Regions from separate parts of the Giesbergeria giesbergeri genome, predicted to be linked through region 2. Evidence: predicted binding sites of a transcription regulator. Region 2 holds the regulator's gene; the other holds the start of a gene.
What was found. The regulator sigma-54, encoded in region 2, starts transcription at its own class of promoters, with help from an activator protein. The targets are predictions, from matches to a motif close to TGGCANGNAANCTGCTTT.
Positions count from the first base shown of each region.

Region 1: the regulator sigma-54 is predicted to act here: its motif matches at 1,862-1,879, upstream of ACYVB2_RS14225 (2Fe-2S iron-sulfur cluster binding domain-containing protein).

Region 1 is NZ_BAAGYJ010000011.1:83,456-87,537, forward strand. Features, by position in the region: gene ACYVB2_RS14215 (GlcG/HbpS family heme-binding protein) at 17-457, opposite strand; gene ACYVB2_RS14220 (catechol 2,3-dioxygenase) at 468-1,394, opposite strand; gene ACYVB2_RS14225 (2Fe-2S iron-sulfur cluster binding domain-containing protein) at 1,413-1,757, opposite strand; gene ACYVB2_RS14230 (GntR family transcriptional regulator) at 2,043-2,804, shown strand; gene ACYVB2_RS14235 (HpcH/HpaI aldolase family protein) at 2,850-3,701, opposite strand; gene ACYVB2_RS14240 (SphA family protein) at 3,793-4,082, opposite strand, start outside.
Region 2 is NZ_BAAGYJ010000013.1:38,636-42,717, reverse strand. Features, by position in the region: gene ACYVB2_RS14935 (methyl-accepting chemotaxis protein) at 1-409, shown strand, start outside; gene def (peptide deformylase) at 431-970, shown strand; gene ACYVB2_RS14925 (RNA polymerase factor sigma-54) at 985-2,571, opposite strand; gene lptB (LPS export ABC transporter ATP-binding protein) at 2,576-3,358, opposite strand; gene lptA (lipopolysaccharide transport periplasmic protein LptA) at 3,355-3,993, opposite strand.

The sequences.
Region 1 (4,082 bases), on a different contig from region 2:
TTGTCTTGATGGCCAATTACGCCAAGCCCAGCGCGCGCAAACCGGCCCGGGCAATCATTTCGTCTTCTTCCTCACTGCCGCCCGAGACACCAATGCCACCGACCCGGTGGCCGTTGATGACAATGGGCAAACCGCCGCCAAAACCCACAAAGCGCGGACGCAGTGGGATGCCTTGGCGCACCGCCTCGGAGTGCGACTCCAGCGCCTTATGCCAGCGGCTGGTGGGCAGACCAAAACCCACGGCGGTGTAAGCCTTGTCTTTGGCAATATCAATGGAGTGCAAAGGTGCGCCGGGCAGACGCACAAAAGCAGCGGGCAAGCCGCTGCAATCGACTACCGCGATGTTGACCAGCACCCCCATTTCGGCAGCCGCCTCGGCGGCTGCCCCGGCAGCAGCGTGCGCTGCTTGCCAAGACAGGTTGTGCTGCACCACGCTGACAACAAGTTCGGGTGCCATGCTGCTCATCTCAGGTCAATACGCTCAAGAAGGCTTCGTTCAGTTTGCGGTCATGGTAGAAAATGCCACGACCCACTTGGTCCCATGTCCAAGTGATGGGGGTGTGGTCGGGATACCACTGGTAGCCACCGCTGAAGGTTTCCAAGCGGTTGCCCGAGGGGTCAAAGAAGTAAATCGTGGTGCCGCGGGTAATGCCGTGGCGGGTCGGGCCAATGTCAATCGAGACCCGGTTCATCGACATGATGTCAGCGGCGCGCAGCACTTGCTCCCATGTTTCCAGCAAGAAGGAAACATGGTGCAGTTTGTTGTCTTCAGAGTGGCGCACCATGGCAATGTCGTGCGCCTTGTTGGAGCAGGTCAGCCAAGTGGCCAAATCGGTCACGCCGTCTTCGAGTTTGACGCGCTCGACCAAGGTGAAGTCCAGCACCTCTTCAAACAGCTTGCGGTTGCCATCGATATCGCCACCGTAAATCAGGGCGTGGTCCATGCGGATGGGCGAAATACCTTTTTGGTCGGGCAGCCAGGCTTCGGGGTTCATATCGCCCAAGCCATTGCCCACCGAGGTTTTCTCGGCATACAGTTCAATCAGGTGGCCGGTGGGCAGGTGGAAGCGCACGCGCTCGCCCGTTTCCAGCATTTCACCGGCAAGCACACGCTCGGTCACGACACCATACTCACGCAGACGGCCTTCCAAGGTGTTGAGCACGGCGGCGTTTTGCACCTTGAAGCCAAAGCAGTCCATACCGGCACGGTCGGCCTTACGAATGACAAAGCTGTTGTGGTCGCGCTCGTCCCAGCACTTGAAATAGACACGGCCCGATTTGTCGCGGCCCGTTTCTTTCAGACCCAACACTTCGGTATAAAAGTGAACCGATTCGTCCAAGTCCAACACACGCAAAACAGCGTGACCAGGGCGCAAAACACCAGTGATTGCCATGGGGTTTCTCCAGATTTTTCAGGTTGAGGGAACAACAGAGGCGTCTGCGGCCCCAACCAGACGGCAGACGTTCTTTTTCATGGTTCCAAGCACGCGCAAGGTGATGTCACTGGCCGGGCGCACCCGGCACGACAACACCCGGCCCTGCGCTTCGTCTTCGGCGCTCACATGGTCACGGCTCATGACACGCGACACATACTGCCCCTGAACGATTTGCACCTTGCAGACCCCACAGCCCCCATTGCGGCAGCCCACCGGAATCCCCTTCTTACCCAAGGCTTCCATGCCGACCAGCAACGACAACTCGTCGGAGCAGCGGTAGCTTTGCCCGGTTTCTTCGATGGTGATGGTGTAACTGGCCATGAGCGCAGGCTTTCGGGTACAGGTTTTGATGCAAGATGCAGCGGTAAGGCCTGAAATATGCCAGATTCTGGCGTGGATGGAGAAAAAATCTCGAGATTTAAGGGAAAACACCTAGTATGGCAACAGCAAGAATTTCATGCCATTTTTCATAATATGACCCTGCACCAACCCAGAAATACCCCTAAAAATCATCAATGAGAGAGGCTTTGCTTGTCTGTACCATCTTGCAAGGTATGACTTTCTTTCTTTTGGGGTATGTTCACAGCAAAAATATCGAGAATTATCATGAAATCATCCTTAGAGATGGATAGCCCTGTCGCTACCGATAGCGATGCCGGTGCGTCGCGCACCTTGATCGAGCGTGCCTATGCCCAGTTGCGCAATGACATCATTGAAGGGCGGCACCTGCCCGGCGACAAATTGCGCGTCGAGCACCTGAAGCTGCATTACGGCGTGGGTGCGGGCACGCTGCGCGAAGCCATTACCCGACTGGTGAGCGATGCGCTGGTCACGGCCGAGGGCCAGCGAGGCTTTCGCGTCACGCCCATCACGCTGGAGGAGCTGGAAGACATTACCCGGCTGCGCCTGCACATTGAGCTGGAGGCGCTGCGCCAATCGATTCGCCACGGTGGTGCTGCATGGCGCGAGGCGCTGCGCCACAGTTATGAAGCCATGTCGGCCCTGGAGCAGCCCATTCGGCGTGAACACCGGCCCCAGTGGGAAGCCCTGAACATGCGTTTTCATGAGGCACTGCTGTCGGGCCAGCAATCGCCGTGGACGCAAAAGGTGTTGCGCTTGCTGTCGCGCCACAGCGAACGCTACCGCCGCTATACGATGGGCCTGCCCGGTGCTGCGCGCGATGTGCACAGCGAGCACACGGCTATTTTTGAGTCGGCGATGGCCGGGCACGAAGCCCGTGCCGCCTTGGCGCTGGAAGCCCATATCAGAGCCACGCCCGACTTGTTGGCTCAGGCACTGCGCAGCGGCCAAATCACCCTGCCCAGCGGCACCGATGCGGGCCACCATGCCCACATGGCACCCGAATGAGCACCACGGCAGCAGCGTCCGAACAGCACCCCACTCCATCGCGGCTCAGTAACCGCCGCTGGAGGGCCGCGGTGCCGCCATGCCCTGCCGAAAACGCGCTGCCAAAGACTGTGCGGCCAGCGCCAACAAATTGATATCAACCCCCACTGCCACAAACAGCGCCCCCGCATCGAGCCAATGTTGGGCCTGGTCTTCTTGGGTGGACAAAATGCCAGCGGCCTTGCCTGCATGCCGAACACGGGCAATACCATGTGCAATGGCGGCCACCACTTCGGGGTGGTCTACTTGGCCGGGATAACCCATAGAGGTAGACAAATCCACCGGGCCGATAAACACACCATCCACACCCGGCGTGGCCGCAATGGCATCGATATGGCCCAAGCCCTCTACGGTTTCTACCTGCACCAGCAAGCAGGCTTGGTCGTTGGCCTCGTGGATGTAATCGCGGTAACGGTTCCAGCGCGAGGAGCGGGCCAAACCACTGCCCATGCCCCTTGTACCGCTGGGCGGGTAACGCATAGCACGGGCCAGCGTCAGGGCTTGCTCGGGCGTATCGACCATTGGTACGAGCAAGGTTTGCGCACCCAACTCCATGAATTGCTTGACCAATACCGGATCGCCCGAGGGCAAACGCACCACCGGGTGTGGCAAAGCCACCCCCACCGGTAACGTGCTAGCGGCACTGGCAATAGCCTGCAACTGCGCCAGCACGGCCCGCAGGTCATTGGGAGCATGTTCGCCATCGATCAGCAGCCAATCAAAGCCGGTACCCGCCAGCATTTCAGCCAAATAACCGTCTGCCGTAGCCAGCCAAAGACCAATCTGCTGCTGACCTGCCGCAATGGCATGCTTGAAAGCATTGCGGGGAAGGGGAGAAGTCAGGTCGGGTAAGCTCATATCACGCCCATCATCCACGAAGCACACACACACACCAACACCAAGTGGCGGAATGTGCACTCTGTGAACACATTCCGCCGCCCGATGGGCCTCAGAACGCCTTGACCAAGCTCAGACGTACCAAAGAACCCTTGGGCAAAGGAGTGCTGCCTGCTTCAGCACTCAACTCTTTGTACACGGCCCCTTTGAGCGCCAGCCCCGGTGCCACGGGGTATACCAGTTCTCCCCCCAAGGCATGGCGCGAAGACTTATTCAGGCTGGCCCCCACGCCACTGTCATTGCTGGTTTGCCACTGGCTATAGCCCACCAGACCGGCTTGCATGGGGCCAAAAGCCTTGGCCAGTGCCCACTCCACCGTCACCTGATTGCCGTTGCGGAAGC
Region 2 (4,082 bases):
AGTGCGCACTTTGGCCCAACGCAGCGCCACAGCGGCCAAAGAAATCAAGGCACTGATTGATGACTCCGTTACCCAAGTCAATGCGGGCAGTCAGTTGGTGCGTGATGCAGGCACCACCATTGAACAAGTGGTAGACAGCGTGCGCCGCATGACCACCCTCGTCGCCGAAATCAGCCACGCCAGCCAAGAACAAAGCAGCGGCATTGCTGCCATTGGTACCTCTATCAACCAGATGGACCAAGGCACACAACAAAATGCGGCCTTGGTAGAACAAGCCACAGCGGCAGCCCACGCCCTGCAACAGCAAGCCACACAATTGGCCGATGTGGTGGCAGAGTTCAAGCTCGATCACCAGCACGCCACAACACCCGCAGCACGGGCTGCACGCCCTGCAGCCTTGCTACGCTAACAGCCCATACCGGCATCGACCATGACCATCCACACCATCTTGAAAATGGGCGACCCGCGCCTGTGGCGCACGGCCCAGCCTGTTACGGCCTTCAACACCCCAGTGCTGCACCAGTTGGTAACGGACTTGCACGACACCATGCAGGCGGCCAATGGTGCCGGGTTGGCAGCGCCACAAATTGGCGTCCATTTGCAGGTGGTGGTCTTTGGCTCGCACTTGCCCAATCCGCGTTACCCAGATCGCCCCTTGGTGCCCCCCACTGTGTTGATCAACCCCGTGATTACCCCGCTGGATGCCGCCCAAGCCGAGGACTGGGAGGGCTGCCTGTCGGTGCCAGGGCTGCGGGGCCGGGTGCCCCGCTGGAGCCGCATCCGTTACACCGGCATGGACGTGCTGGGCCAGCCCATAGAGCGCATCGCCGAAGGCTTTCACGCCAGAGTGGTGCAACATGAGTGTGACCACCTGATAGGCACCCTGTATCCGCAACGGATGTCTGATTTGCGCCAGCTCGGCTTTACCGAAGTGCTGTTTCCCGAACTGCAGGCCGACGCCAACGATTAACCCCCACCGCCTCGCTACAGCGTTTTGCGCAGCGTGGCCGTGGGGATTTTTAATCCTTCACGGTATTTAGCCACCGTGCGACGGGCACACTCAATGCCCTGCTCTTTGAGCATTTCAGCCAATTGGTTGTCCGACAAGGGCTTGGCGGGGTTCTCGGCAGCAATAAACTGCTTGATCAACGCGCGCACAGCCGTGCTGGAGGCATTGCCACCACTGTCAGTGCCCAAGCCCGAGCCAAAAAAGTATTTCAGCTCGTAAGTACCCTGGGGGGTAGCCATGTATTTGGCTGTGGTCACCCGCGAGATTGTGGACTCGTGCAGGCCCAGCTCGTCGGCAATGTCGCGCAGCACCAGCGGACGCATGGCCAACTCGCCATGCACAAAGAAATTCTTTTGGCGCTCCACAATGGCTTGTGACACCCGCAAGATAGTGTCAAACCGCTGCTGAATGTTTTTGATAAACCAGCGGGCCTCTTGTAAACGCTGTTGCAAAGCCTGATGGCCTTCGTCTTGGCGACGGCCACGCAAGGCACCCGCATAAATGTCGTGGATGCGCAGGCGTGGCATCACTTCGGGGTTGAGTTGCACACTGAACTGGTGCCCCGCCTGACCATGCCCCATGCGGCGCACCAGCACGTCTGGGATGATGGCGTTGCGCTCTACCGAGATAAAGGGCCGCCCCGGACGCGGCTCCAGCCGGGCAATCAAGGCCATTGCTGCACGGGTTTGCTCCTCGGTGGCCCCACAGGTTTGGGCCAAGCGGCGCACATCGCGGCGGGCCAGCCCTTCCAGCGGCTGCTGGCAAATGCGCAGCGCCAATGCAATGGTCTCAGGCGGGATGGCAGGCGCAGGATGTGCGGCCAATGCTGCCAGTTGCAGTGTCAAGCATTCAGCCAAGTGGCGAGCCCCCACACCAGTTGGCTCCAGCGTTTGCAGCAAGTGCAAGGCCACCGTGAAATGGTGCAGCAGCTCCTCTATGTCATCGCTGTGCTCTTCACCCGCCAACCCTTGAGCCAAAGATTCCAGCGAATCCTCCAGATAACCGTCTTCGTTGAGTGATTCGATCAGAAAATACAGTGCGGCTTTATCCTCTGGAGACAAGCGCAAACCCACCGTTTGTCGGTGCAAGAATGCCGCCAGTGATTCATGACCATGTGCCAAATCTGTGGCACTGACATCCATTTCTTCGTCAGTGCCACGGCTGCAGGCCGGGGCATCGCCACCCCATTCACTATCGTCCGGGGCCATGTCCACACTGCCATCGCCCTCCCAGTCCAGCACTTCGGTGCTGCTGCTGTCACTGTTGCCCTGCTCTGCCTCTGTCAATGTGGCCTGACTGCTGTCTGCACTGCTGGTGCTGCTCACAGGGGCTGCCCAGTCGGCATATGGCTCCTCTGGCGGGGGCGTGTCGGCCTGCGCCAAACCAAACTCCTCGCGCGAGGCTTCGTCGGGGTTGCGCTCCAAAAAGGGGTTGTCCGCCAGCATCTGCTCGACTTCCTGGCCCAACTCCAACGTCGAGAGCTGCAACAGCCGAATAGACTGCTGCAACTGCGGCGTCAGGGTCAGGTGCTGCGATACACGCAGAGACAGGCCAGGTTTCATCGGCTCACATACGGAAATGTTCGCCCAGGTACACCCGACGCACCTCGGCGTTGTTGACAATCTCGGAAGGCGTCCCCTGTGCCAACACCCGACCATCACTGATGATGCAGGCGTGGTCACAAATGCCCAGCGTTTCGCGCACGTTGTGGTCGGTAATGAGCACGCCAATGCCGCGCGCTTTCAAAAAACCGATGATGCGCTGAATTTCAATCACGGCAATCGGGTCGATGCCTGCAAAAGGCTCATCCAACAGGATAAAACGCGGCTGCGTGGCCAAGGCACGGGCAATCTCGACCCGGCGCCGCTCGCCGCCAGACAATGCAAGCGCAGGAGAGTCTCGCAGATGGTCGACACGCAGCTCTTCCAACAAAGACTGCAAACGCTGCTCAACTTCGGCCTTGCTCAAAGACTGACCCGCGGCATTTTGTTGCAACTCCAGTACGGCACGCACGTTTTCTTGTACCGTGAGTTTGCGAAAGATAGACGCTTCCTGCGGTAGGTAAGACAACCCCAGACGTGAACGCTTATGGATAGGCATACGCACCACCGACTGCCCATCAATGCGAATATCACCCCCATCGCTGGGCAACAAACCAACGATCATATAAAACGAAGTGGTCTTGCCTGCACCATTGGGGCCCAGCAGACCGACTACCTCGCCTTTTTGCACAACCAGCGATACGTCCTTGACCACCTGGCGGCTGCCATAAGACTTGGCTAAATGCAGCACCTCCAATCGGCTATCCGTAGCTGCCTCGGTGGTGGCATGCGCGGGTGCGGCACTCATGGCTTGTCAGTACCCAGTGCAGAACTGGGGCGCAAAGGCAGAGCAGAAGCAGGTGCCACAGGAGAGGCCGGAGCTGTAGTCGCCTTTGGAGCCAGTATGGCACGCACACGTCCGCCCGACGTTGCTGACGCCCCCTCAGGGCTGCGCTGCTGACCATCCACACTGAACACATCCGTCAGGTTGTTGTAAACGATCACCGCCCCCGTGAGTTCATCTTGTAACTTGGCCCCTTGGTAACGGCGCAACTCGGCACGGCGCAATAGGCGCACGGTGTCGTTGTGGCCGTTGTATTCAATGCGTTCGCCTTCGCCCTCGACAAATTCTTCAGGGGCGCCGGGTGCGGTATCACGCTTTTGTCGGAAGAACGCCCGTTGGCCTGCTGCCGCCGTGACGGTACCAGACTGATAACCATCGGCATCTTGGCGCACTTCCAGACGCTCACCCCGCAGCACGATGGTACCTTTGGTCAGAACCACACGGCCCGTAAACACGCTGGTTTGCTGCAATTCGTCATGGCGCAGGGCATCGGCCTCAATGTTCATGGGCTGATGGCGGTCGGCCTTTTCAGCGTGCGCCAGCGTGAACGGGGCAGCAGCCAAACAGGCGAGCAGGGGGAGCGTGAAGAGGCGGTTCATCAAAAAAGGCACGAATCTTGCGGCGATTGTAGCGATGCCTGCCAGCCACAAAAAAGCCCGCCAAAGCGGGCCGTGGTTGCAGACGAAAG